Linked DNA regions of Plantactinospora sp. BC1. Each later gene encodes a partner of the first gene's protein in a complex. Links are inferred from orthologs where the notes say so. Each region holds a gene or a part of one and is shown in the gene's direction. Other genes may lie near its edges.

What was found.
Region 2: the proteins of rpsG (region 1) and tig are in contact, whole or in part, in a crystal structure (PDB 3GTY), measured with the Thermotoga maritima proteins. The link is inferred for Plantactinospora sp. BC1 from one-to-one orthologs. Residues at the interface, in WP_004081843.1 of Thermotoga maritima: Lys34, Lys52, Lys55, Glu59, Arg62, Gln63, Glu66, Asn67, Lys69, Val71, Arg95, Ala109, Lys110, Lys111, Gly112, Arg113, Pro114, Glu117, Glu121, Ile124, Ala125, Tyr127, Asn128, Asn129, Thr130, Gly131, Lys135, Asp139, Arg142, Met143; in WP_004081061.1 of Thermotoga maritima: Glu122, Val124, Val129, Leu130, Tyr133, Glu188, Gly259, Ile262, Tyr263, Glu266, Ser270, Glu273, Gln274, Glu277, Arg308, Gln311, Ile312, Ser315, Tyr316, Glu325, Arg329, Arg336, Leu363, Phe366, Trp367, Arg373, Leu377, Arg381, Leu384, Glu387.

What each region holds. Positions count from the first base shown.
Region 1 is NZ_CP028158.1:6,036,532-6,050,551, reverse strand. The notes cover bases 831-3,742. They hold rpsG (30S ribosomal protein S7), read left to right. Parts: upstream 831-2,007; coding sequence 2,008-2,478; downstream 2,479-3,742. Other genes in these bases: fusA (elongation factor G), read left to right, coding at 2,565-3,742; rpsL (30S ribosomal protein S12), read left to right, coding at 1,632-2,006; C6361_RS38340 (hypothetical protein), read left to right, coding at 831-1,140. Outside these bases: C6361_RS26545 (hypothetical protein), read left to right, coding at 1-86; more of C6361_RS38340, read left to right, coding at 262-830; more of fusA, read left to right, coding at 3,743-4,661; tuf (elongation factor Tu), read left to right, coding at 4,898-6,091; rpsJ (30S ribosomal protein S10), read left to right, coding at 6,448-6,756; rplC (50S ribosomal protein L3), read left to right, coding at 6,768-7,430; rplD (50S ribosomal protein L4), read left to right, coding at 7,427-8,080; rplW (50S ribosomal protein L23), read left to right, coding at 8,077-8,379; rplB (50S ribosomal protein L2), read left to right, coding at 8,392-9,231; rpsS (30S ribosomal protein S19), read left to right, coding at 9,247-9,528; rplV (50S ribosomal protein L22), read left to right, coding at 9,566-10,063; rpsC (30S ribosomal protein S3), read left to right, coding at 10,063-10,941; rplP (50S ribosomal protein L16), read left to right, coding at 10,945-11,370; rpmC (50S ribosomal protein L29), read left to right, coding at 11,370-11,606; rpsQ (30S ribosomal protein S17), read left to right, coding at 11,603-11,884; rplN (50S ribosomal protein L14), read left to right, coding at 11,998-12,366; and 4 more genes.
Region 2 is NZ_CP028158.1:6,899,459-6,913,463, reverse strand. What follows is about bases 10,915-13,811. They hold tig (trigger factor), read left to right. Parts: upstream 10,915-11,635; coding sequence 11,636-12,988; downstream 12,989-13,811. Other genes in these bases: C6361_RS30245 (ClpP family protease), read left to right, coding at 13,197-13,811. Outside these bases: C6361_RS30320 (tetratricopeptide repeat protein), read right to left, coding at 1-2,575; C6361_RS30315 (Lrp/AsnC family transcriptional regulator), read right to left, coding at 2,765-3,238; C6361_RS30310 (APC family permease), read left to right, coding at 3,351-4,754; C6361_RS30305 (GNAT family N-acetyltransferase), read left to right, coding at 4,747-5,328; C6361_RS30300 (class I SAM-dependent methyltransferase), read left to right, coding at 5,706-6,332; C6361_RS30290 (NUDIX hydrolase), read right to left, coding at 7,630-8,127; C6361_RS30285 (HD domain-containing protein), read left to right, coding at 8,212-8,772; C6361_RS30280 (NUDIX hydrolase), read right to left, coding at 8,769-9,236; C6361_RS30275 (helix-turn-helix transcriptional regulator), read right to left, coding at 9,239-9,997; C6361_RS30265 (hypothetical protein), read left to right, coding at 10,648-10,890; more of C6361_RS30245, read left to right, coding at 13,812-13,841; C6361_RS30240 (ATP-dependent Clp protease proteolytic subunit), read left to right, coding at 13,854-14,005. UniProt on the Bacillus subtilis protein: Involved in protein export. Acts as a chaperone by maintaining the newly synthesized protein in an open conformation. Functions as a peptidyl-prolyl cis-trans isomerase.

The sequences.
Region 1 (14,020 bases):
CCGCGGTGGTGGTGGCGACCGTGATCGGTGTGGTCCAGTGGGCCGACGGCTCGGTGGGTCAGGACTTCGCACCCGGGGTCGACTGACCGGCCCGGCGGCGCCGGGTGCCGGCCCGAGCTACCGGACGTGACCGGACCGGCGGTGGACGGCCCTGCGACGGTAACCTGACCTTGGCACGACGTGTCGGGCCCGGTCGACGGATTCTCCTCGGCCGGTCGGTTCCGCCCTGGTTGGCGGCTCGGTGGTTGCAGGGGGAGTTCCGTGACGGAGGAGGCGCAGCCACCCCGGGTGGAGCGCGCGGCGGACGAGACGCCGGGGCAGCCGGCAGCGGACCAGCCCCGCTACCACGAGCCCTCGTACGCGCTGCCGACGGATGCGCCGCTGCCGGCGTCGACGCCGCTGCCGGGCGCCCCGGGACAGCCAGCTCCGGCGGGGCACGAGTGGGCCCGTCCCGCGTCGGGCCCGCCGGCCCCGGCGAACCCCGGTGCGGCCTGGTCGGGTACCCCCTCCGGCCCGGCGCCGGTGGGGGTGCGCGGGGCGGCGTACCCGATGCCGGAGGCGTTCCGGACCGACCCGCAGGCGGCCCCGGCCGGGTACCCCGGGACGGGCGGACCGGCCGGTGGAGCGGGCCTGGCCGGCGGCGCGCGGTTCGGGGCGGTGCCGGCGCCGCCACGGGAGTCGATGCGGGCGCCGAGCCGGGTGGACGCGGTCCCGGGTACCCCGTTCGGCCTGGTACATCTGGAGGTGGCACCGGTCACCTCGGGGCCGGCGGTGGCCTCGCTGGTCACCGGGGGCGGATCGGTGCTGGTCGCCTTCGCCGGCGGCTGCCTCGGCCTCGCCGGCAGCAGCCCGGCGGACTGGGGTGGCTGGGTGGCTGGCGCCTTCGCGGTGCTCGCCGGGCTGCTCGGGGTGACCGGCCTGCTGCTGGGGGAGCTGGGGCGCCGGCAGACCTCGCCGGGCGCTCGGCCGCTCTGGCCCGGTCGCCGCGGCCCGGCGCCCGGAACCGCACCGGGTGCCACGGCGCCGCCGGTCCGGTTCACCGGCCGGGGCCTGGCGATCGCCGGGATCAGCTGTGCCGGCGTCGGCCTGGCACTGACCGTGATCGCGCTGGCCGTGGCGGTGCTGCTGCAACTGGCCTGAGCGCGGTCACGGGCGGGCCGGTCCGGGCGGCGGATGTCGGGTTACCGGGCCGACGGGCCGATCGCGAGATCAGCCGGTACACTTGAAAACCGGCAGTGCTTCTCGGGAGCGACGCGGAGATCCGGGCCTGGCCGGGGGTTGCTCGACAACCTTCCGGAGTCCTGTTTTGACGTGCCCACTCACGGTAGGTACTCTTTCCTCTCGTGCCCGGGCATGCCCGGGCAACTCGTGCGTGTGCCCGAGCCCACATGGTGGCAATCGAGCAACGTCACGACAAAGTCGAAACGAGTCGGCTACGCCCCAGCGTGCCGACGGGCTGGAATCCGGCGTCGACGAGCGGCGGCGGAGACCGCGAGCGGGCGACACGCCCGACCGCGGGTGCCGGGACCGTCCCGAGACGGCCCTGGTTGGAAGGTAAGAGAGCCACCCGCGTGGGGGGCTAAGACACACGGCGCGGTCGCAGAGGGCGGCCGAAGGGAGCGGAAAACCCGGTGCCCACGATCCAGCAGTTGGTCCGCAAGGGCCGCCAGGCGAAGACGAGTAAGACCAAGACGCCGGCGCTGAAGGGGAGTCCTCAGCGGCGCGGCGTGTGCACGCGCGTGTACACCACCACCCCCAAGAAGCCGAACTCCGCGCTGCGCAAGGTCGCTCGGGTGAAGCTCAGCAGCCAGATCGAGGTGACCGCCTACATCCCGGGCGTCGGGCACAACCTCCAGGAGCACTCCCTCGTGCTGGTCCGTGGTGGCCGGGTGAAGGACCTTCCGGGCGTGCGCTACAAGATCGTCCGCGGTTCGCTGGATACCCAGGGTGTCCGCAACCGCAAGCAGGCCCGCAGCCGCTACGGCGCGAAGAAGGAGAAGAGCTGACATGCCGCGTAAGGGCCCTGCTCCGCGCCGGCCGCTGGTCGCGGACCCGGTTTACAACTCCCCGCTGGTCACCCAGCTGGTGAACAAGATCCTGCTCCGTGGCAAGCGTCAGCTCGCCGAGCGCATCGTCTACGAGGCCCTGGAGGGCTGCCGGGAGAAGTCCGGCACCGACCCCGTGGTCACCCTGAAGCGGGCGATGGACAACGTGAAGCCGACCCTGGAGGTGCGCAGCCGCCGGGTCGGTGGCGCGACCTACCAGGTGCCGGTCGAGGTCAAGCCGCAGCGTGCCACCACGCTGGGCCTGCGCTGGCTGGTCACCTACTCCCGCGCCCGCCGGGAGAAGACGATGGTCGAGCGGCTGATGAACGAGCTGCTCGACGCGAGCAACGGTCTCGGCGCCGCCGTCAAGCGGCGTGAGGACACCCACAAGATGGCCGAGTCCAACAAGGCCTTCGCGCACTACCGCTGGTAACGGCCTCCGGGTTCCGGCGCGGTTAGCCGCGCCGGGGCCCGGCACCGGTCGCGATCACACCGACGAGACGACAAGTAGGGATTGAAGTGGCCGCCGCAGACGCGCTCGCCAACGTACGCAACATCGGCATCATGGCGCACATCGATGCCGGTAAGACCACTACCACCGAGCGAATCCTGTTCTACACCGGCATCACCTACAAGATCGGTGAGGTCCACGAGGGCGCCGCCGTCATGGACTGGATGGAGCAGGAGCAGGAGCGGGGCATCACCATCACCTCCGCCGCCACCAAGTGCGAGTGGAAGGGCCACACGATCCAGATCATCGACACGCCCGGCCACGTCGACTTCACGGTCGAGGTCGAGCGGTCGCTGCGGGTCCTCGACGGTGCGGTGGCCGTCTACGACGGCGTCGCCGGCGTGGAGCCGCAGACGGAGAACGTCTGGCGTCAGGCCGACAAGTACAACGTCCCCCGGATGTGCTTCGTCAACAAGCTCGACCGGACCGGCGCGGACTTCTTCCGCTGCGTGCAGATGATGATCGACCGGCTCAACGCCACCCCGCTGGTGCTCCAGGTGCCGATCGGCGCCGAGTCCGACTTCATCGGCGTGGTGGACCTCGTCGGCATGCGTGCCCTCACGTGGCGCGGGGAGACCCAGAAGGGCGAGGACTACGCGGTCGAGGAGATCCCGGCCGAGCTGGCGGAGACCGCCGCCGAGTGGCGCGAGAAGCTGCTGGAGACCCTGGCCGACGTCGACGACTCGGTGATGGAGAAGTACCTCGAGGGCGAGGAACTCTCGGTCGAGGACATCCAGGCCGGCATCCGCCGCGCCACCATCGAGGGCAAGGCCAACCCGGTGCTCTGCGGTACCGCGTTCAAGAACAAGGGCATCCAGCCCATGCTCGACGCGGTGGTCGCCTACCTGCCGTCGCCGCTGGACATCCCGGCGATCGAGGGCACGGCCGCCGACGGGGAGACCCCGTTGCAGCGCAAGCCGTCGACCTCGGAGCCCTTCTCCGGTCTCGCGTTCAAGATCCAGACCGACAAGCACCTGGGCAAGCTGACCTACTTCCGGGTCTACTCCGGCGTGGTCGAGTCCGGGTCCCAGGTGGTCAACTCCACCAAGGACCGCAAGGAGCGGATCGGCAAGATCTACCAGATGCACGCCAACAAGCGGGAGGAGCGCAGCTCCGCCAAGGCTGGCGACATCATCGCGGTACAGGGCCTGAAGCAGACCACCACCGGTGACACCCTCTGCGACCCGGCCAACCCGGTCATCCTGGAGTCGATGACCTTCCCGGAGCCGGTCATCGAGGTCGCGATCGAGCCGAAGACCAAGGCCGACCAGGAGAAGCTGAGCACCGCCATCCAGCGGCTCGCCGAGGAGGACCCGACCTTCCGGGTCAAGCTCGACGAGGAGACCGGCCAGACGGTCATCTCCGGCATGGGCGAGCTGCACCTGGACATCCTGGTGGACCGGATGCGCCGCGAGTTCAACGTCGAGGCGAACATCGGCAAGCCGCAGGTGGCGTACCGGGAGACCATCCGCCGCAAGGTGGAGAAGATCGAGTACACCCACAAGAAGCAGACCGGTGGTTCGGGGCAGTACGCCCGGGTCATCGTCAGCCTCGAACCGCTGCCGCTGGACAACGACTCGCCGACGTACGAGTTCGCGAACGCGGTCACCGGTGGGCGGATCCCGCGGGAGTTCATCCCGTCGGTGGACGCCGGTGCCCAGGACGCCATGCAATACGGCATCCTCGCCGGCTTCCCGCTGGTGGGTGTGAAGCTGACCCTGCTGGACGGCCAGTACCACGAGGTCGACTCGTCGGAAATGGCCTTCAAGATCGCCGGTTCGATGGTGCTGAAGGACGCGGCCCGCAAGGCCGATCCGGCACTACTCGAACCGATGATGTCGGTCGAGGTCACGACGCCCGAGGAGAACATGGGCGACGTGATCGGCGACCTCAACTCCCGCCGGGGCATCATCCAGGCGATGGAGGAGCGCAGCGGCGCTCGCATCGTCCGGGCCCTGGTGCCGCTGTCGGAGATGTTCGGCTATGTCGGCGACCTGCGGTCGAAGACCCAGGGCCGGGCTAGCTACAGCATGCAGTTCGACTCCTACGCCGAGGTTCCCGCGAGCGTGGCGAAGGAGATCATCGCGAAGGCGACGGGTGAGTGAGCGGAAACGCGCACTGACCCGGTGCCGGGCCGGTGATACCGCGAGCGCGGCGGGCGGGTAATCTCGCCCGCGGCGCCCACGGGCCGGGCTGCTAGACCGGGCCTGAAGGTTTCACCGCCGCAAGACCCACATGACTTCCCGGCCGGGAACCCTCGGTCGGAAAGGCTGTCGACAGAGTCCTGAGCGCCGAATGGCGTGCCGGGCGTACGAACCAAGAAGTCCACAGGAGGACACCAGTGGCGAAGGCGAAGTTCGAGCGGACTAAGCCGCACGTCAACATCGGCACCATTGGTCACATCGACCACGGTAAGACGACGCTGACGGCGGCCATCACCAAGGTCCTGCACGACAGGATGCCGGACCTGAACCCGTACACGCCGTTCGACGAGATCGACAAGGCGCCGGAGGAGAAGGCCCGGGGCATCACGATCTCGATCGCACACGTCGAGTACCAGACCGAGGCGCGGCACTACGCACACGTCGACTGCCCCGGTCACGCCGACTACATCAAGAACATGATCACCGGTGCCGCGCAGATGGACGGCGCGATCCTGGTGGTCGCGGCGACCGACGGCCCGATGCCGCAGACCCGCGAGCACGTGCTGCTGGCCCGCCAGGTCGGCGTTCCCTACATCGTCGTGGCGCTGAACAAGAGCGACATGGTCGACGACGAGGAGCTGCTCGAGCTGGTCGAGCTCGAGGTCCGCGAGCTGCTCTCGGCGCAGGAGTACCCCGGTGACGACCTGCCGGTCGTCCGGGTCTCGGCGCTGAAGGCGCTCGAGGGCGACCCGGAGTGGACCGACAAGCTCATGGACCTGATGAGCGCCGTCGACACCGCCATTCCGCAGCCGGAGCGCGAGACCGAGAAGCCGTTCCTCATGCCGATCGAGGACGTCTTCACGATCACCGGTCGGGGCACCGTGGTGACCGGCCGCGCCGAGCGCGGTGTGCTCAAGCCGAACGAGGAGGTGGAGCTCGTCGGTATCCGCGAGAAGTCGCAGAAGACGGTCTGCACCGGTATCGAGATGTTCCGCAAGCTGCTCGACGAGGCCCGTGCGGGTGAGAACGTCGGTCTGCTGCTGCGTGGCATCAAGCGCGAGGACGTCGAGCGCGGCATGGTGGTCGTCAAGCCCGGCACCACCACCCCGCACACGGAGTTCGAGGCGACCGTCTACATCCTCTCCAAGGAGGAGGGCGGCCGGCACACCCCGTTCTTCCAGAACTACCGTCCGCAGTTCTACTTCCGGACCACGGACGTTACCGGCGTCGTCACGCTGCCCGAGGGCACCGAGATGGTCATGCCGGGTGACAACACCACGATGTCGGTCAAGCTGATCCAGCCGATCGCGATGGAGGAGAACCTGAAGTTCGCCATCCGCGAGGGCGGCCGGACGGTCGGCGCCGGGTTCGTCACGAAGATCGTCAAGTAATCAAGTAATTCAGGTAACCCCGATTAGCGTTGCCGTGCGGTAGTACGGCATACTGGTCAGGTTGCGTACCGGCGGGGTGGCTGGCTGTCAGCAGCCAGCCACCCTTGCTGGGCGTCCGGAGGTAGTTGATCTATCCCCGGCGCCCCGATACTTCCCGCACGGGCGGGACCGCCTCGGACTTTCCGGGGTGGAGTCCGGCCCCGGGGTGCGACACGCCCGACCGCGGGGGTCGGACAGCACGGGAACTGGGCAGCGCCCGAGCCCGGCATGGAACATCCCGCTCCCCCTCCGGGAGAGCGGCTCCGCTGGAGCGGGCGGGCGGGACGGACAAGGCGAGAGAAGGAACAGAGGCCACCATGGCGGGACAGAAGATCCGCATCCGGCTCAAGGCGTACGACCACGAGGTGGTCGACTCCTCGGCGCGCAAGATCGTTGAGACGGTGACGCGTACCGGGGCTCAGGTCGCGGGCCCGGTGCCGCTGCCCACGGAGATCAACCGTTTCTGCGTGATCCGTTCGCCGCACAAGTACAAGGACTCGCGTGAGCACTTCGAGATGCGCACGCACAAGCGTCTGATCGACATCATCGACCCGACCCCCAAGACGGTCGATTCGCTCATGCGCCTCGACCTGCCGGCTGGCGTCGACATCGAGATCAAGCTGTAGGGACCGGACTAATGGACAGGCAAGTGAAGGGCATCCTGGGCGCCAAGCTCGGCATGACCCAGGTCTGGGACAACAACAAGGTTGTCCCGGTGACCGTGGTGCAGGCCGGACCGTGCGTCGTCACCCAGGTCCGCACCGCTGAGAAGGACGGCTACTCCGCGGTCCAACTGGCGTACGGCGTGGTCGACCCCCGGAAGGTCAAGAAGCCGATCGGCGGCCACTACGCCAAGGCCAACGTGGCGCCGCGCCGGCACATCGTCGAGCTGCGCACCACCGACGCCGCCGACTACGAGCTGGGTCAGGAGGTCAGCGTCGAGGCGTTCGCCGTCGGTACGCCGATCGACGTGACCGGCCGCACCAAGGGCAAGGGCTTCGCCGGTCCCATGAAGCGGCACGGCTTCCACGGTCTGCGCGCCAGCCACGGTGTCGAGCGCAAGCACCGCTCGCCCGGTTCGATCGGCGCCTGCGCGACCCCCGGCCGCGTCTTCAAGGGCACCCGGATGGCCGGCCGGATGGGTGGGGCGCGCTACACGGTGCAGAACCTCACCATCCAGGCGGTCGACCCGGAGAACAACCTGCTCCTGGTCCGCGGCGCCGTCCCCGGCCCCAAGGGCGCGCTGGTGCTGGTCCGCTCGGCCGCCAAGGTCGTGGCCAAGAAGGGCGGTGCGGCATGACCACCGTTGACGTGCTGACCGCCGAGGGCACCAAGAGCGGCTCGGTCGAGCTGCCCGCCGAGGTCTTCGACGTGCAGGCCAACATCGCGCTGATGCACCAGGTCGTGGTCGCCCAGCTCGCCGCCGCGCGGCAGGGCACGCACAAGACCAAGACCCGTGGCGAGGTCGCCGGTGGCGGCAAGAAGCCGTACAAGCAGAAGGGCACCGGTCGGGCCCGGCAGGGTTCGATCCGCGCGCCGCAGTTCGCCGGCGGTGGCGTCGTGCACGGGCCGGTCCCGCGTGACTACAGCCAGCGGACCCCGAAGAAGATGAAGGCCGCCGCGCTGCGGGGTGCCCTCTCGGACCGGGCCCGCGGCGGCCAGGTGCACGTGGTCGAGACCTTCGTCTCCGGCGACAAGCCGTCGACCAAGGCAGCCCTCACCGCGCTGCGCAAGGCGACCGAGGCCAGGCGGGTGTTGGTCGTGCTCAGCAGCACCGACGAGCTGAACTGGCTCTCGCTGCGCAACGAGCCCCGGGTACACCTGCTGGAGGCGAGCCAGCTCAACACGTACGACGTGCTGGTGGCCGACGACGTGGTCTTCACCAAGGAGGCCCTGGACGAGTTCCTGGGTGTCCGTGGTGGGGCGCAGGGTGAGGAGAGCGAGAAGTGAGCACCATCGCCGACCCGCGAGACATCATCTTCGCGCCGGTCGTCTCAGAGAAGAGCTACAGCGAGCTGAACAAGAACTGGTACACCTTCCTGGTGCACCCGGACGCCAACAAGACCGCCATCAAGATCGCGATTCAGCAGATCTTCGACGTGCGCGTCCTGACGGTGAACACGCTCAACCGCGAGGGCAAGCGCAAGCGCACCCGCACCGGGTACGGCAAGCGCAAGAACACCAAGCGGGCGATGGTGAAGCTGGCTGACGGTGACCGTATCGAGGCCTTCGGCGGCCCGGTCAGCTGAGGGGTATAGACAATGGCTATCCGTAAGTACAAGCCGACGACGCCGGGCCGGCGTGGCTCCAGCGTCGCCGACTTCGCCGAGATCACCCGGTCCACCCCGGAGAAGTCGCTGCTGGTTCCGCTGCCGAAGAAGGGCGGGCGTAACGCCCACGGCCGGATCACCACGCGGCACCACGGTGGCGGGCACAAGCGGCAGTACCGTCTGATCGACTTCAAGCGGGTCGACAAGGACGGCGTGCCGGCGAAGGTCGCGCACATCGAGTACGACCCCAACCGCACCGCGCGGATCGCGCTGCTGCACTACCTCGACGGCGAGAAGCGGTACATCCTCGCGCCGAAGGACCTGAAGCAGGGCGACCGGGTCGAGTCCGGTCCGGGCGCCGACATCAAGCCGGGCAACAACCTGCCGCTGCGCAACATCCCGGTCGGTTCCACCGTCCACGCGGTGGAGCTGCGTCCCGGCGGTGGCGCCAAGCTGGCCCGCTCGGCCGGCGTCGGCATCCAGCTGCTGGGCCGGGAGGGGGCGTACGCCACGCTGCGGATGCCCTCCGGCGAGATCCGGCGGGTCGACGTGCGCTGCCGGGCCACCATCGGTGAGATCGGCAACGCCGACCAGTCAAACATCAACTGGGGCAAGGCCGGCCGGATGCGCTGGAAGGGCCGTCGCCCGACCGTCCGTGGTGTGGCGATGAACCCGGTCGACCACCCGCACGGCGGTGGTGAGGGTAAGACCTCCGGTGGTCGTCACCCGGTGAACCCGCAGGGTAAGCCCGAGGGTCGTACCCGGCAGAAGGGCAAGGCGAGCGACCGCCTCATCGTCCGCCGCCGCTACGCCACCCGTAAGCGCGGCTAAGGGAGATAGGTAGACATGCCTCGCAGCCTGAAGAAGGGCCCGTTCATCGACGACCACCTGCTCAAGAAGGTGGAGACGCAGAACGAGAAGGGCTCGAAGAACGTCATCAAGACCTGGTCGCGCCGTTCGACGATCATCCCGGACATGCTCGGGCACACGATCGCCGTGCACGACGGGCGCAAGCACGTCCCGGTGTTCATCACCGAGGCGATGGTCGGGCACAAGCTCGGTGAGTTTGCGCTGACCCGCACGTTCAAGGGTCACGAGAAGGACGACCGGAAGAGCCGCCGGCGCTGAGCGCCGACCACGGATAAAGGATCAAGGGGTTTCAGCGATGCCAGTAAAGGGCGACGCTCCGGTGCTTCCGGGCGCGCGGGCGGTTGCGCGACACGTGCGCATCTCGCCGACCAAGGCGCGCCGGGTGGTCAACCTCGTCCGCGGTCTGCCCGCGAAGGAGGCGCTCACGGTGCTGCAGTTCGCGCCGCAGGCGGCGAGTGAGCAGGTTTACAAGGTGCTCGCGAGCGCGATCGCCAACGCGGAGAACAACGAGCGGCTGGACCCCGACGCGCTGCTCGTCAGCGAGGCGTTCGTGGACGAGGGCCCGACGATGAAGCGGTTCCAGCCTCGGGCGCAGGGCCGGGCGTACCGGATCCGCAAGCGGACCTGCCACATCACCATCGTGGTGGAGGCCGTGGCGCCGACGGCCCCGGCCGGGCGGGGTGCGGCGAAGAAGGCCGCTCCGGCCAAGGCGACCAAGTCGACCGAGCCGGCCGCGACCGAGCCGACGACCGAGGGCGGCCAGACGCAGAGCAAGACGGAGGGTGCCGAGTAATGGGGCAGAAGGTTCACCCGCACGGGTTCCGGCTCGGCATCTCGACCGACTGGAAGTCCCGCTGGTACGCGGACAAGCTCTACAAGGACTACATCGCCGAGGACGTCAAGATTCGGCGGATGATGTCCAAGGGCCTGGAGCGGGCCGGCATCTCGAAGGTCGACATCGAGCGGACCCGGGACCGGGTGCGGGTCGACATCCACACCGCCCGGCCGGGCATCGTCATCGGCCGCAAGGGCGCCGAGGCGGACCGCATCCGTGGCGAGCTGGAGAAGCTGACCGGCAAGCAGGTGCAGCTCAACATCCTTGAGGTGAAGAGCCCGGAGTCGGACGCGCAGCTCGTCGCGCAGGGCGTGGCCGAGCAGCTCTCCAGCCGGGTCAGCTTCCGGCGGGCGATGCGTAAGGCCATGCAGTCCGCGATGAAGAACCCGATCGTGCGGGGCATCCGGGTGCAGGTCTCCGGCCGGCTCGGCGGTGCCGAGATGAGCCGTACCGAGTTCTACCGCGAGGGTCGGGTGCCGCTGCACACGCTGCGGGCCAACATCGAGTACGGCTTCTTCGAGGCCCGGACCACCTTCGGCCGGATCGGCGTGAAGGTCTGGATCTACAAGGGCGACGCCGTACCCGGTCGGGAGGCCCCGGCCGAGACGGGTCCGGCGCGTCCGCGCCGCGAGCGGGGCGACCGTCCCGACCGGCCGCGTCGCGGCCGTTCCGGTTCCTCCGGCACCACGCCGGGTGGCACCGAGGCGGGTCGGGCCGCGCAGGCGGAGGCCTCCGGTACGCCCGCCGAGGCGACGAACGACAGCGCCGCGCCGGCCACCGCCGCGGCGACTCCGGCGGGTTCCGCCGGAACGGACAGCTCAGCGCAGGAGGGCTGACAGATGCTGATGCCGCGCAAGCCCCCGAAGGGCTTCCGCAAGCCGCACCACCCCGACCGCCACGGCGCGTCGAAGGGCGGCAACCGGGTGGTGTTCGGCGAGTTCGGAATCCAGGCGCTCGAGCCCGCGTACGTGACCAACCGGCAGATCGAGTCGGCACGTATCGCGATGACCCGGCACATCAAGCGTGGTGGCAAGGTCTGGATCACCGTTTTCCCGGACCAGGCCCTGACCAAGAAGCCGGCCGAAACGCGGATGGGTTCCGGTAAGGGCTCGCCCGAGTGGTGGGTGGCGAACGTGAAGCCGGGGCGGGTGCTCTTCGAGATGTCCTTCCCCAACGAGCAGATCGCGCGAGAGGCGATGCGTCGCGCGATCCACAAGCTCCCGATGAAGTGCCGCATTGTGACGCGCGAAGTGGGTGAAAGCTGATGGCCGCGGGCGTGAAGGCCAGCGAGCTGCGTGAGCTCTCCGAGGAGGAGCTGGTCAGCCGGCTCCGGGAGGCCAAGGCGGAGCTGTTCAACCTCCGCGTCCAGTCGGCGACCGGTCAGCTGGACAACAACCGCCGGCTCCAGGTCATCCGCCGGGAGATCGCCCGGATCTACACGATCATGCGTGAGCGTGAGCTTGGGCTTTCGGCCGCGCCGACTGAGGTGACTGCATCATGAGTGACGAGACCACCACCACCGCGCAGGCGCGGGCTCAGCGCAAGGTCCGGGAGGGCCTCGTGGTGAGCGACAAGATGGAAAAGACCGTGGTCGTCGAGGTCGAGGACCGGGTCAAGCACGCGCTGTACGGCAAGGTCATGCGCCGCACCAGCAAGCTGAAGGCGCACGACGAGCAGAACGCGTGCGGCGTGGGCGACCGGGTGTTGCTCATGGAGACCCGTCCGCTCTCCGCCACCAAGCGGTGGCGGGTTGTGGAGATCCTCGAGAAGGCCAAGTAAGAGCCGTACCGCAGGCTCAGGGTTCCGCCAAGCTCAGCCGGCACGGTACTTCGGTCGACGAAGGCAGGCCGGATGAACCGCCGGCTGAGAACTGGCAGACATAGGAGATAGACGTGATTCAGCAGGAGTCGCGACTGCGCGTCGCCGACAACACGGGTGCCCGGGAGATCCTGTGCATCCGGGTGCTCGGTGGCTCCGGTCGGCGCTACGCGGGCATCGGCGACGTCATCGTGGCCACGGTCAAGGACGCCATTCCCGGTGCCGGTGTGAAGAAGGGCGACGTCGTCAAGGCGGTCGTCGTCCGCACCGCCAAGGAGAAGCGGCGGCCGGACGGCTCGTACATCCGATTCGACGAGAACGCGGCCGTGATCATCAAGGATGGTGGCGACCCACGAGGTACCCGTATCTTTGGCCCGGTTGGCCGTGAGCTGCGGGACAAGCGGTTCATGAAAATCATCTCGCTCGCGCCGGAGGTGTTGTAAACCGTGAAGGTCAAGAAGGGCGACACAGTCATCGTCATCGCCGGCAAGGACAAGGGTGCCAAGGGCAAGGTCATCGCGGCCTACCCGCGGCAGGACAAGGTCCTGGTCGAGGGCGTGAACCGGGTCAAGAAGCACACCCGCATCCGCACCACCCAGCGCGGGGCGAAGACCGGCGGCATCGTCACGCAGGAGGCCGCGATCCACGTCTCGAACGTGATGGTCGTGGACTCCGACGGCAACCCGACGCGGGTCGGGTACCGGATCGACGAGGGCGGCCAGAAGGTCCGCATCGCGCGTAGCACCGGTAAGGACCTGTGATGACGGCAACCGAGACCAAGACGCTGCCCCGGCTCAAGCAGCGGTACCGCGAAGAGATCGTGGGGCAGCTCCGCGAGCAGTTCCAGTACGGCAACCCGATGCAGGTGCCCGGACTGGTCAAGATCGTCGTCAACATGGGTGTCGGCGAGGCGGCCCGGGACGCGAAGCTGATCGACGGCGCCGTACGCGACCTGGCCACCATCTCCGGCCAGAAGCCGCAGGTCCGCCGGGCCCGCAAGTCCATCGCGCAGTTCAAGCTCCGCGAGGGCATGCCGATCGGTGCGAAGGTGACCCTGCGCGGCGACCGGATGTGGGAGTTCCTGGACCGGCTCCTCTCCATCGCGCTGCCCCGGATCCGGGACTTCCGCGGTCTGGACGGGCGCAAGCTCGACGGGAACGGCAACTACACGTTCGGCCTGACCGAGCAGTCGGTGTTCCACGAGATCGACCAGGACCGGATCGACCGCGTACGGGGCATGGACATCACGGTGGTGACCACCGCCAAGACCGACGACGAGGGCCGGGCGCTGCTCAAGCTCCTGGGCTTCCCGTTCAAGGAGAACTGAGGACTGATATGGCGAAGAAGGCGCTGATCCTCAAGGCCGCCGCGAAGCCGAAGTTCTCGGTTCGCGCGTACACCCGCTGCCAGCGTTGCGGGCGGCCGAAGGCGGTCTACCGCAAGTTCGGCCTCTGCCGGGTCTGCATCCGGGAGATGGCCCACCGCGGTGAGCTGCCCGGCGTGTCGAAGGCTTCCTGGTGACACTGCGCCCCATCCGTGGGTGGCGGAGCGAGGACCGCGACGCCACCCGCTTTGGGCCCAGCCACGTCCCGACCGATATCCGGGGCGAGGATCGCAACGCCGTAGGCCCGGGCCACTGCCCCGGGAACCCCGGCGAGAAAGGCTGACGAGATCCATGACGATGACCGACCCGATCGCAGACATGCTGACGCGTCTGCGTAATGCCAACCAGGCGTACCACGACCGGGTGACGATGCCCTACTCGAAGATCAAGGCGAACATCGCCGAGGTCCTCAAGTCCGAGGGCTACATCGCCACCTGGGCTGTCGAGGAGCCCGAGGAGGGCGTCGTCGGCAAGCGACTGGTCGTCGAGCTGAAGTACGGCCAGAACCGGGAGCGGAGCCTGGCCGGCATCAAGCGCGTGTCCAAGCCCGGCCTCCGGGTGTACGCCAAGTCGGACGGGCTCCCGCGGGTGCTCGGTGGACTGGGCGTGGCGATCATTTCGACGTCCCAGGGGCTGCTGACCGACCGGCAGGCCCGCAAGCGGAGCGTTGGCGGGGAAGTCCTCGCCTTCGTCTGGTAACGGGAGACAGAGAG
Region 2 (14,005 bases), 850 kb from region 1 along the record:
GCCGGTTGCCGATCTCCTCGTTGAGCCGGAGCGCCTGCCGGCACAGCTCCCGGGCCTGGTCGTGGTCGCCGAGCCGGGTCAGCATGCAGGCGATGTTGTTCAACGCCCGGGCCTGCCCGGTCAGGTGGCCGGCCTCCCGATAGAGGTCGAGCGAGCGTCGGTCGTGACGGAGCGCCTCCAGGTCACGACCCTGCTGTTCGAGGATCCGCGCGAGGTTCACCCGGGTCTGCGCCTGGTTGGCCCGGTCGCCGACCGCGACGAAGAGCCGGGCCGCCTCGGCGAGGTGGGTCCGGGCCTGGTCGAGGCGGCCGAGCTGGGTCTGTGCCCGGCCGAGATTCCGGTGTACGTGCGCCTGCGCCGCCTCGTCGCCGATCCGGCCCGCCGCCTCCAGGGCGGTACGCTGCACGGCGACCTGGTCGTGCCAGTACCCGCTGAGGTTGAAGAAGCTGGTCAGGCTCCAGGCCAGCTCCCAGCAGTGCCGGTCGAAGCCGGTCCGGCCGGCCCAGTCGACCAGGGCGTGCAGCGTCCGGTGCTCGGCGTGCAGCCAGGCTCTCGCCCCGGCCTGGTCGGCGAAGGACTCGACTCCGGCCCCCGGCACCGGCTCGGCGAGCACGATCGGGTCCCGGTGCGGATAGAGCAGCCGGTCGGCCGCGTACGCGGTGTGCAGATAGTGGTCGAGCAGCCGGTTCGCCGCCGTACGCCGGTCGGTGCCGGTCTCCTCCGCCTCGGCCCGCTCGGCGGCGTACGCCCGCAGCAGGTCGTGTCGGGCGTACCGCCCCGGCGACCGCTCGTCGAGCAGGTGTGCCTGGGCCAGCTCGGTCAGTGGCCGGCGGGCCGCCGCCACCGGCAGGCCGGCGAGGCTGGCCACGGCCGGGCCGGTCAACTCGGCTCCGGGGTGGAGTCCGACCAGCCGGAACACCTGGGCGGCGGTGGGACTCAGCGCCCGGTAGGACCAGGAGAAGACCGCCCGGACGTCCGCCGCCGGGTCGCCGCCGTCGAACGGGTCGAGGCTGTCGCCGGCGGTCCGCAGCTCGGCGGCCAGGTCGGTGAGGCGGAAGCTCCGGTAGGCGGCGGCACGGGCGGCCACCACGGCCAGCGCCAGTGGCAGCCGCGCGCACCGGGCCGCGATCTCGGCCACGGCGGCCGGCTCCTCGGCCACCCGGTCGGTGCCGAGGCGCCGGGCCAGGAAGTGCCGGGCCTCGGCCGGGCTGAACAGGTCGACGCCGACCGGCCGGGCACCGTCGACCGCGACCAGGCCGGCGAGCCGGTTCCGGCTGGTCACCACGGTGGCGCAGCCGGGTGCGCCGGGCAGCAGCGGGCGTACCTGCGCGGCGTCGCGGGCGTTGTCGAGGACGACCAGGATCCGCCGCCCGGCGACGAGGCTGCGGTAGAGCGCGGTCTGCGCGGCGAGCCCCACCGGTACCCGCCGGGCGGCGATCCCGAACGCGTCGAGAAAGCCGCGTACCGCCTCCTCGGGGGCGACCACCACGCCGTCCGGGTCGAAGCCGCGCAGGTTGACGTAGAGCTGCCCGTCGGGGAAGTGGTCGGCGTTGCGGTGTGCCCAGTACAGCGTCAGGGCGCTCTTGCCCACCCCGGCCGAACCGGAGACCACGGCGGTGGCGCCGGTACCCGAGGGCGGGTCGAGGAGCCCGTCCAGTTCGGTCAGTTCGTACTCCCGGCCGGTGAACGCGACCGGCGGCGCCGGCAGTTGTCGCGGCACCGACGGCGACGCGGTGGTGGCGGTGCCGGCCGGGGGCCGCTCCGGGGCCGGCGCGGGCGGGCCGTCCAGCGTCGGGTCGTTGGTCAGGATCTGCCGGTGCAGTCGGCGCAGCGCCGGGGCCGGGTCCATGCCCAGTTCCCCGGCCAGCCGGGACCGGACCTCCTGGTAGTGCCGGAGCGCGTCGGCCTGCCGGCCGCAGCGGTAGAGCGCGGTCATCACCTGCCCGGCGATCCGCTCGTCGAACGGGTACCCAGCGGCGCGGGCGGCCAGTTCGCCGAGGAGTTCGGCATGCCGGCCGGCGGCGAGGGCGAGATCGGCCAGGTCGAGTTCGGCGGCCAGCCGCTCGGCGGCGAGCGTGGTCCGGAGCCCGGCCAGCCAGGGCGTGTCGAGGGTGCCGAAGGGCTCGCCCCGGCAGAGCGACAGCGCCGCTTCGAGCAGTGCCGCCGGGGTCTCGCCGTCGATCCGCGGTGTTGACGGGGCTTCGCCGCCGGTGTCGAGGCTCTCGGGACGGGCGAGGGAGCGGGCCCGGGCGAGCAGCCGGCGGAACCGGTGCAGGTCGACCGCGTCCGGCTGCACCGTCAGCAGGTACCCGTCCGACCGGTGGGTGATGGCGAGCCCGCCGCTGCCGCCGAGCAGGGTACGCAGCCGGGAGACGTACCCGGCCAGCGCGTTGCGGGCGTGCCGGGGCCGGTGCTCGCCCCAGACCCGGTCCAGCAGCCGGTCGGCCGGGACGATCCGGTTGGCGTCGACCAGCAGCGCCGCCAGTACGCAGCGCTGCCGCGCGTGCCCGAGATCGAGCGGCCGCCCGTCGACCAGGGCCCGCACCTCGCCGAAGAGCAACAGCTCCACCGCCATCGCCGGCCGTACCTCCTGACCCGGGTCACGTTCGGTGACGCCGTGACAGCAGGATGCCGCACCGTACCGGTGCCGAGCAGCCTATTTCGCGACTGCCGGGCGGTCCCCGGCCGCGCTGGCTCGGTCAGCGGAGGTGGAGGTTGAGTCAGCGGAGGTTGGCTCAGCGGAGTTGGGTCAGCGGAGGTTGGGTCAGCGGAGTTGGCTCAGCGGCAGGGGTCCACGGGTCTTCACCGTGCGGATGGCGAAGGTGCTGCGGGCGTCCACGATCGCCGGGATGACCAGGATCTGGTCGATCAGCAGCCGCTCGTACGCGGCGAGGTTGGCCACCGCCGCCTCCACCAGGAAGTCGGCGGAGCCGGAGATCACGTGACAGGCGACGACCTCGGGGATGCCGCTCAGCACCGACTCGATCCGGGCCGCCGTCTCCCGGGAGTGCTGCCCGACCTTCAGCTCGATGAAGACCGTCAGGTCCAGCCCGAGCCGGGCCCGGTCCAGCTCGGCCCGGTAGCCGGCGATCAACCCGTCCTGTTCGAGGGCGCGTACCCGACGCAGGCAGGCCGACGGCGAGAGCGCGACCGCCTCGGCGAGGTCGACGTTGGCGATCCGCCCGTCGGTCTGGAGGCGGTCGAGGATCGCCCGGTCCGTGGAGTCGTACGAGGCCATCGGCACATGATGCGGCAACATCTGCATGTCACGCAACGATGTTGCGTAGCAGCGAGTCCAGGCGCGCACATTTGCCATCGTATGCCTCGGGTACGCTGCAAGACTCCATGGCATGACCAGCGTGACGAGCCTGACCGGCCAGCGTGCGGCCGTCGTACCCGATCTCGGTGTGCTGCGCGGAGCCGCGCTCTACGTCGGAGCCCTGCTCGGGCCGGGCCTGCTGCTGTTGCCCGGCCTGGCGGTGACCCGGGCCGGACCGGCGTCGATCCTGGCCTGGGCCGGCCTGCTGGTCGCGTCCGGCCTCTTCGCGGTCGTCTTCGCCGCCCTCGGCGTGCGTCACCCGTCGGCCGGCGGAGTCCGGGCGTACGCGGAGGCGGGTCTCGGTCCCCGGGTCGGCCGGGCGGTCGCCTGGTGCTTCCTCGCCGGGGTGGTCACCGGTGCGCCGATCGTCTGTGTCACCTGCGGAAACTACGTCGCCGACCTGCTCGGCGGCGGCGTCGGGCTCGCCTGCGCCACCGCGGCCGTGCTGCTGCTCGGCACCCTCGGGGTGACGCTGCGCGGCGTCCGTACCTCGGCCACGGTGCAGTTCGGCCTGGTCGTGCTGCTCGTCACGATCGTCGTCGGCGCGGTCGCCGGGGCGGCACCGGCGAGCAGCACCGCCAACTGGACGCCGTTCGCGCCGCACGGCTGGGCGGCGATCGGCCCGGCGGCCTCGACCCTGATGCTCGCCTTCGTCGGCTGGGAGGCGATCGCACCGCTGACCAACCGGTTCGCCGAGCCCCGCCGGCAACTCCCGGTCGTCATCGGCATCGCCTTCGGCGTCACCACCGTGATCTACCTGGCGCTCGGCGCCGTCACCGTCGCCGCGCTCGGCCCGCAGGCGAGCACGTCGGTGCCGCTCGCCGCGCTGCTCACCCTCGCCGTCGGCCCGGCCGGGCAGACCGTGGCCGCCGTCGGCGCGGTGGTGCTCACCGTCGGCGCCGTCCTCGCGTACCTCTCCGGCGCCGGCAGCCTGGCCCGCTCGCTGGCGCCCGGCCGGGTCGCCCGGGACACGGTTCCACCGTGGCTGGTCGCCGCCCTCCTCGGCTCGGGCGCCCTGCTGATCGGGCTGCTCGGCAGTGGGATGATCAGCCTGGCCACCCTGGTCAACGTGCCGACGACGTTCTTCCTGGTCGTCTACCTCGGCTGCACCGCCGCCGCCTGTCGGGTGCTGGCGGGGCCGCTGCGGGCGGTCGCCGCCGTCGCCTTCGGCGCGGTCGTCGTGGTGCTGGCCTTCAGCGGGTACGCCCTGATTCCCGCCGCCTGCGTCACCGCACTGGCCCTGCTCGCCGCACGCCGGCCCGGCCGCCTTCGGCTCCGCCCGCGGGCCGATGCCTCTTCCTCGCGGGCCGATGTCTCTTCCCCGCAGGCCGGTGCCTCTTCCTCTTCCCCGGACGCCGGCGCCGGTCGGTCGGGGCTCGTGCCGGGTCAGCCCGGGTGCGACGGAGATCAGGAACGATACTGGGAGCATGTCTGAGCTGGCACTGCCGATCCGTACCGAGCGACTGCTGCTGCGGCAGTACCGTCCCGACGACGTGGACGCGCTGTACTCCTACTACAGCGACCCAGTGGTCGCCCGCTACATCCCGTGGGAGCCGTGGACGCGCGAGTTCGCGGCCGAGATGGTCGGCCGGCGGATCCACTACACCAGCATCACCGGGATCGAATCCCGGCTGGCGGTGGTGGTGGAGCACAAGGGCGAGGTGGTCGGCGACCTGATCCTGTGGCCGGCCGACGAGACGCTGTCCCGGGGCGAGATGGGCTGGGCCTTTCACCCGTCGGTCTCCGGCCGTGGCTTCGCCACCGAGGCGGTACGCGCGTTCCTCGGCGTCGCCTTCACACACTGCGGGATGCATCGGGTGATCGCACAGCTCAACGCGTTGAACGAGGCGTCGGCGCGGCTCTGCGAACGGGTCGGCATGGTCAGGGAAGCGCACCTGCGGCGGGACTACTGGACCAAGGGCACCTGGGCGGACAACCTGATCTACGGGCTGCTGGCGGAGGAGTGGGCCGGTCCCGGCGACCCGGTCGGCCGGGCGCGGCCACGGTAGCGCGGGCGGCTGGAGCGTTGCCGCCACCACCACCGTGGCCGGCGGCTGGTCAACCGGTCCGGGCGGCTTCGGCCACCACGAGGAACCTGTAGGTGGTGGTCGTCGAGCGGAGACCGGCGGCGGTGACGCTGCGGACGGTCAGGGAGTGGTACCGGGCGGCACGATCTCGTACGACCCGTTGCTGCGAACTAGCCACCACCCGGCCCACGAGCCCGGCTCAGGAGCGGGACGTGGAGCTGATGGCTGGCAACAGGCCGCCCGGGGCCGCCGACCGCGCCGTGAGACATGAGCAGGATCTCGCGCGGCGCTGTGATCCTAAGGAGCCCTGTGCCGATAAATGAGTCGGCAAGCGCCACCCGCACTCGTAGCGTCCGAGGATGGGCAGCAACGACGAGCGCGACTTGGTCCGACGCGGGTACGACGCACTCTCCTACCACTATCGATCGGACGATGCCGACGACGGTCAGTACGCCCCCTGGCTCGCGGGCCTGCATCGCCGCTTACCGGCGTCAGCAGCGGTCCTCGACCTCGGATGCGGGTGCGGCGTGCCGGTCGCCCGCTTCCTCGCCAACGCTGGGCACCACGTCACCGGCGTCGACATCAGCGACGTGCAGATCGAGCGGGCACGCCGCCTGGTACCGACCGGCACCTTCTTCCGTGACGACGCCACGCAACTCGACCTGCCACCGGGCTCGTTCGACGCCGTGGTCTGCCTCTACGCCCTCATCCACATGCCCCTGGCCGACCAACCCCGGCTCCTCAACAGCATCGCCACCTGGCTACGCCCCGGTGGCTGGCTGCTGACCACCGTCGGCAACAGCGCCTGGACCGGTACCGAGGACAACTGGCTCGACGGCTCCGCCACCATGTGGTGGAGCCACGCCGACGCCCCCACCTACCGGTCCTGGCTACAACAGGCGGGACTGACGATCACAGCCGAGGACTTCATCCCGGAAGGCGCCAGCGGACACGCCCTCTTCTGGGCGCAGCGCCTACAGAGCTGACCAGTCCCGCGACGCGCCGAGTCCGAAACCCCATCCACCTGATCATCGATTCGGTGTTCGGCGTAGATCGTGCGCCCCGGATCCTGGCTGTGATCGCCATACGGATGCGGCGGATGAGGCGCTCCGGTCCGTAGGTGTCCAAGTCCTCGGCGGCGACAAAACCGCCCCGGAAGGGAGACGGCGCTACTGGCCCGCGAATGGCCCGCAAGATCGATCAGAGCCGGAAACAGAACGGTCCAGGCTCGGCGAAACCACCGCTGACCTGGGCCGGAAGGACTGGAGCGGGCGACGGGAATCGAACCCGCACCGTCAGTTTGGAAGATCGTTTCCGCCTGCCCAGATCTGTCCGTTGTGCCTGGTCAACGGCGGGATGGCGATGACCGGTACTGCCCGCTGGTGACCGTCTACGGCATCGGCTTCTGGCACGTGGCTGGCACGCGCTCGACCTCAGGGCGACTGGCCGGCGTCGTACGGCTTCCCGCCCCGGCCTTCGGGCCGGGACGGCTTGCCGTGGCGCCGGTTCACCGTGCGCCTGGACCACGTACTCCGGTGGCAAGCCGCGAAGCGGCTCGGCAGTGATCGCCCTACGCTCGACGATGCCCCAGCAACCCGTGCGATCGTCACGGCATTGTCCGGTGGCATCCCCGGACAACGACCGACGCATTACGAGATCAAAACGGGCGGCCCGACAAGCTGCGCGGACGGCGGTCTACCAGCGTTTCTGCTTCTCCTCATCTCTCGCCGCTCTCCCGCCGTCAACCGGCCTCTTGCGGACCGCTCATGGCCGACGGGATTGCCCCTGCCATCTAGGCTGAGCGGCATGCGCTGGCCCGTGTACCTCGCCTATCTGTCGACTTTCGCCATCTTGACAGCGGCTGGGCTCTTCCTCAGCGACTGGCCTTGGTGGGCACTCGCCGTGGCCGGTGCAATCGCCATGCTTCCGGTGATAGTGATCGACCGAGTTCTCCCGGCTCGCCGGAACAGACGCCAGTCCAGCTAGTAGCCGCATGCATTGCCGCATCGCCCTGGTTTACCAGCTGCTTGAAAGCGGATTTCCTCGTCGGGCAGTCGTAGACCGTCCAGCCTCCCCGGACGGGGCCAAGGTGGAGTGCGCTACCGGACGAACGACCTTGACCCCGTCTGAAGAGGCTGGTAGCCCTTGTGGTGCCCGATGAGGTGATCTGCAGCGCATCTCGTGTCGTCATCCGGCGGCCCAAGGGGCTTCCCGCCCTCCGCGCGCTCAGGCGGCGGCGCGTGCGGCCGGTCAAGGGCCGCCTTGAAGACGTACAGAAACGTCTCACGGCTCGGGCAGGGTCTCAGGCTGCGGACCCGCCATCATTCCGTGTTCGGCATAGATCGTGCGCCCTCGGGTCCTGCCTGCGATCGCCGTACGGATGCGACGGATCAGGCGGTCTGGCCCGTAGTCGTCCAAGTCCTCGACGGCGACAAACCGCCACTCGGTGATTTCGCCGTCGGTGAAGGCGATGCGGCGTTGGCGGTCACCGTCGAAAGGGCCCGCGTCGAAGACGAAAAGGAGCTTGTCACCCTCGTTGGCAGCGGGCGCCCAGTCGATGACGAGGAGAGCGCCCACGTCAACTGTGAGACCAAGCTCCTCCTGAACCTCCCGCATGCAAGCGGCGCGGGGTGACTCGCCGAGCTGGACGTAGCCACCAGGGATCTCCCAGCCCTGCTTGTAGCTGGGGCGCACGAGGAGCACGCGGCCGGCGGCGTCAAAGAAGAGGGCGCCTGCGGCAACGCGTGGCGTTGCCATAGGTGGCTGCTGGGAGGCGGTCACTCCCGGCAGCGTAGATGTGCTTCCCACCGCCAGCACGCGCCACGCGGGTAGGGAGGCATGGAGCGGCTACGTAGGCTCCTTCACATGACCGCTGCTGTCGCTGCCGCTCGCTCCCTCGCCCGGCAGCGGCTAGAGGAGACGCTGCCTCGCCGGTGGCGACATGTCCAAGCCGTCGCAGCCAAAGCAGATGAAGCTGCTGGTGCGGTCCCGTCCTCGGATCGGGAAACCTTGATCGCTGCCGCGTGGCTTCACGACGTGGGCTACAGCCCGGGACTTGTGGATACCGGCTTCCACTCGCTGGACGGTGCCCGGTGGCTCCGGCGACAACAGGTTGACGAGCGCGTCACCGCACTGGTCGCCCATCACTCCTGTGCCTGGCTGGAGGCAGAGGAGCGCGGGCTCGGCCAGGCGTTGCGCGAGGAGTTCGAGCGGGAAGAAGGCCCGGTCACCGATGCTCTCTGCTACGCCGACATGACGACCGGTCCGGACGGGCAGAGCTTCGAGGTGCTGGAGCGGTTGGCGGAGATCTGCTCCCGTTACGGACCTGAGCATCTGGTGACCCGTTTCATCAATCGGGCCGAGCCGGAGATCGTGGCCGCAGTGCGGCGTACGGAGCAGCGGTTGGCCCGGAGGTCGCTGGCTTAACCGATGTAGGGATCGCGGCGATCGTAGCCGTGCTCGATCCGTAGTCGGATCGATGGGTGAATGGTCAGATCGTCCAGCTCGTCGCGTGCTACCCAGCGGACGGAAGGTGACTCGTCGCTGGTTGTCGGGCTGCCGTCTCGGTATTCGGCCCGGAAGCAGACGGAGAACTGCTGGCGTACCTGGCCGTCGGAGTACTCGACGACATGGTTGGGGTCGGAGTAGACGCCGACGATCCCGGTCACCTCCACGTCGATGCCGGTCTCCTCGTGCGTCTCCCGGACCGCCGTGTCGGCGATGTACTCACCGATCTCGTGGCCGCCGCCGGGGATGGACCACAGTCCGTTGTCGGCCCGCTGGATGAGCAGTACGCGGTCCTGGTCGTCCCGAACGAACACGGTGACGGCGACAACGATGCTGTTGGCCTTCGGCGCGTCTGGCTCGTGGTAGTGATCGGTCCTGGTCATGTCTAGGCTGTCACCTCTGCCGGCCAGGCCGGGCGTGCTGCGGCCTCCACCCGGTCGAAGCTGTCGGCGTACGTGTCGAACAGGTCGCCGCCGGAGAGCTTGCGGATGTGCAGCACCGGGGCGTGGGGGGCAGGGAAGCCGTAGACGTGGGTGTTGACCAGCATCTCGTCGTCAAAACGGTAGATCGAGTTGTAGAGCGTGGTGTGGTGGAAGCGCACCTGCGTGTTGGCGACGCCTCGTAGGTGGCGGTAATACCGCATGACCTGCTCGATCTTCGCTCTCATGACCCCGGCGGTTCCCTCCTCGACGCTCTTCAACGCAATCGCCTTCGCCTCAGGGTCGCCGAGCAGGACACGGACCTTCACTCCCTCAACCGCCTTGGTTTTCAGAAGGTGGACCAGCCTGGGCTCTTGCTCCACGAGGAACAGGCCGGCGTAGACCAGGATGCCGATCTGGCTGTCTGCGTTGCGGAGGAGCCTGCCCCAAAGGTCGGACGGTACTGCGGCACGCCGGGGGTAGACCTGTACAACCTCCGACTGAGCTATCCGGGTCGCCCTCTCCGACGAGACCGCGTTTGGCCACAGGTACGACTCACTCTCGCGGACCAGGGCCGCGATCGCGTGCCGGTGACGGGGGTACGGCGTCCGGTCCTGCGTCATCCATCGTTCGACGCTCTTCGGATCGACGCCCAGCTTCTCGGCGACGGCGACGGGAGTCAGCCCGTTGCGCAGAAGTACGTCACGTAGCCGGTCGTTCGGCATGCCCTGACCCTCGCCCTGGACAAGTGGGGACGGGTTCAAACTAGTCAAGACGTCCCAAGTTGTCCAACCGTGGGGTCGGAGCGTCTCCGTTTCTGATCGACCCTGTTGGCATCGGTCTTCCGACCTTCGAGCCGCTGTCACCTGGGAAGAGAGAGTCGATGTCACAAGGCGCCGGTGCCATCAGCGGTCGGTGGGAGTGGCACCGCTGTTCAGGCGAGCGGTGGCGCGGCCGTCGTCTCTGGACTGTGCGGGCTCGGGTCCGGTGACTGTTTCGTGAGCTGGGCGTCGGGGTGGGTGCCGGCGCCAGGCCGCACGGTCGACGTACGGCCGTCCGAATGCCCGCCCGCCTCGACGCCCGTCCAACGAGTGGGGAGGGATGGCGGGTGGTTCCAAGCCGGGTGACCTGTTGTTGCTGGATGGTCACGCGTCGGTCCAGTTCGCCGGAGGCCGGTCGATCCTGCTCCGAGTGACCGTGGTCTGTGGCCGTCCGACATACCACGGCTGGTGTTGGCTGACCGGCTACGTCCTCGATCAGCGCGGGCAGGCGCTCGACCGGCGCGACGTCTTCGTCCGCCTCGCCGGCCTCCGTCTGGCCGCTCCGGCTCGGCGTTCGGTCTCGGCGGGACGTCCGCCGGTAGCGAGGGGGCGTCGTGTTCGACCTTCGGGTGCGGCTCGGCGAGGTGATCCGGCTGTCCGCCGCCGACCGGCTCCGTCCGACAGAGGGCCCGGTGGTGCTGTGGGTGACCGGCGTACGGCTGGTGGCGAATCGGCCGGAGCAGGACGAGTGGGTGTGGCTGGAGGGCGTGAAGATCGGCTACGACGGTCGTTCCGGCGACCAGGCCCAGGTCCTCGTCCGTGCCTCCCGGCTGGCCACCGACCGATCCTCGCAGTGAGCCTCTACCTGTCGGGCCGGCGACCGGAGGGAGCCGCTTGCCGCGCAGGTGCTACTTGACCAGCCCGTCCCACACCAATGGCCCGCAAGATCGATCAGAGCCGGAAACAGAACGGCCCAGGCTCGGCGAAACTGCCGCTGACCTGGGCCGGAAGGACTGGAGCGGGCGACGGGAATCGAACCCGCACCGTCAGTTTGGAAGACTGAAGCTCTGCCATTGAGCTACGCCCGCGCTCGCCCCGATCATCTCGGGACGCGACGGATAGCCTAACGGGTCGCCCCGCCCCCTGGATACCGGCATCCCGCCGAGCGCCGCCCACCCCTCACCGACAGCCGCCCACCCCTCACCGACAGCCGGAACCGGAAGTGCCAGCACCCCGCGTACGCCAGGATCAAGCTGGATCGGGACGACACGGCGGTCCGGCACGGAGACCGGGCGGGCGCGACCCTGACCGGACGGCATACACTCTTCACCGCCACGGGGTGTGGCGCAGCTTGGTAGCGCACTCGCTTTGGGAGCGAGGGGCCGTGGGTTCAAATCCCGCCACCCCGACTGTCGCCCGCGGCTGTGGCTGCGGGGGAGAGCCTCGGTCGCGGGGCGGGTGAGCCTCGGCTGCGGGGTGAGTCCTACCACCCCGCGCCGTCAGCCGCCGCTGCCGGCTCGCCTACACTCGATGGGCTGAAGACCGGCGATGGGCTGAAGACCGGCCCAGAATTAAGATCGAGATCCGTCAAGGAGTACGCCTGTGAAGAGCACCGTCGAGACTCTGAGCCCGACGCGCGTGCGGCTCGCCATCGAGGTGCCGTTCGTCGAGCTCGAGCCGAGCCTCAAGAAGGCGTACCGGGAGATCGCCTCGCAGGTCAACGTCCCGGGCTTCCGGCGCGGCAAGGTGCCGGCCGCCGTGATCGACCAGCGGGTCGGCCGGGGCACGGTGCTGAACGAGGCCGTCCAGGACGCCATCCCGGAGAACATTCTCGCCGCGGTCCGCGAGCACGACGTGAAGACGCTGGGCCGGCCCGAGGTCGAGATCACCGAGTTCAACGACGGTGACTCGCTGAAGTTCACCGCCGAGGTCGACGTCCGGCCCGAGATCACGCTGCCCGACCTCTCCACGGTCGAGGTGACCGTCGACGAGCTCCAGATCGACGAGAGCGAGATCGACGCCCAGGTTGCCAGTCTGCGGGAGCGGTTCGCCACCCTCAAGACGGTCGAGCGGGCCGCCCAGGAGGGCGACTACGTGCAGATCGACCTGGCCGCGACCGTCGACGGCGAGGAGGTGCCGGGTGGCTCGGCCACCAACATCTCGCACGAGGTCGGCAGCAAGCAGCTCCTGCCGGGGCTGGACGAGGTGCTGGTCGGCCTCTCGGCCGGCGACTCGACCACCTTCCAGACCCAGCTCGTCGGCGGCGACTTCGCCGGCCGGGACGCCGACGTCGCTGTGACGGTCCGCACGGTCAAGGAGAAGGAACTTCCGCCGCTCGACGACGATTTTGCTCAGCTCGCCAGCGAGTTTGACACCCTCGACGAGCTGCGTGGCGACATCCGCGAGCGGGTGAGCCGGTCGAAGAAGATCGAGCAGATCTACGCCGCCCGGGACCGCGCCCTGGAGCAGATGGTGGCGGCCGCCGACGTGCCGGCTCCGGAGGGGGTCGTGCGCGAGGAGGTCGAGCACCGCAAGCAGGCCATGGTCGACCAGCTTGAGCGGATCGGCGCCTCCCTGGAGGAATACCTGACCTCCGAGGAGAAGACCGAGGAGCAGATCGACGCCGAGCTGAAGGACGCGGCCACCGAGGGAGTGAAGATCCAGCTGCTGCTGGACACCCTGGCCGACGCCGAGCAGGTCCAGGTCTCCGACGACGAGTTCGGGCACGAGATCGTGCACCGGGCGCAGCGCGCCGGGATGGCCCCTCAGCAGTACTACGACCAGCTCGTCCGCTCCGGCGCGGCCGGCGCGGTCTTCGGCGACGTCCGGCGCGGCAAGGCGCTGGCCATGGTGATGGAGCGGATCAAGATCACCGACTCGGCCGGCAACCCGATCAACATGGACGAGCTCCGCGCCGCGAGTGGCGAGGAGCACGACCACGACCACGAGCACTGAGCCGCGCGGGGTCGCGGACCGCCGGGCCCGGACGCTCCGCTCCGGGCCCGACCAACCAGAACCCCACCGGGTACGCCCCGGCGGTCAGCACGCCGCTGCCGTACCGCCGGCAACTGCGCTGTTAGCGAACAGTGCCCGGACCGGGACGTTACGACCCCGGCCAGCGGTTAATGTCGGGCGTAAGACGCACGGAGAGCGAAGGGCTGCCATGACTGGTTCAGACTTCTCAGCTATGCCCCTGCGGGTGACCGAAGCCCGCGGTGCGGACGCACTTGGTGGCAACCTCGACGACTCGGTCTACAACCGGCTGCTCAAGGAGCGGATCATCTTCCTTGGCAGCGAGGTGACCGACCAGGTCGCCAACCGCATCTGCGCACAGCTGCTGCTACTCGCCGCGGAGGACCCCGGCCGCGACATCAACCTGTGGATCAACTCGCCGGGTGGCTCGGTCTACTCCGGCATGGCGATCTACGACACCATGCAATTCATCGACAACGACGTCTCCACGGTCGCCATGGGCATGGCCGCCTCGATGGGCCAGCTCCTGCTCTGCGCCGGCACCAAGGGCAAGCGTTACGCCCTGCCACACGCGCGGATCATGATGCACCAGCCCTCCGGCGGCATGGGCGGTACGGCATCGGACATCGCCATCCAGGCGGAGCAGATGCTCTACACCAAGCGGATGTTCCAGGAGCGGGTGGCCCACCACACCGGCCAGGACCAGGCCCAGATCGAGGCCGACTCGGACCGGGACCGCTGGTTCACCGCCACCGAGGCCAAGGACTACGGCTTCATCGACAAGGTGATCACCGGAGCCGCGCAGGTTCCGGAAGGCGCCGGGACCCTGAGCTGAGGAGCGGAAACGATGACTGACCCGACCCTGCTTGCCGGTGGTGGCTTCCAGCCCGTGCACAACCGGTACGTCCTGCCCTCCTTCGTCGAGCGCACCTCGTACGGCGTCAAGGAGTCGAACCCCTACAACAAGCTCTTCGAGGACCGGATCATCTTCCTCGGCGT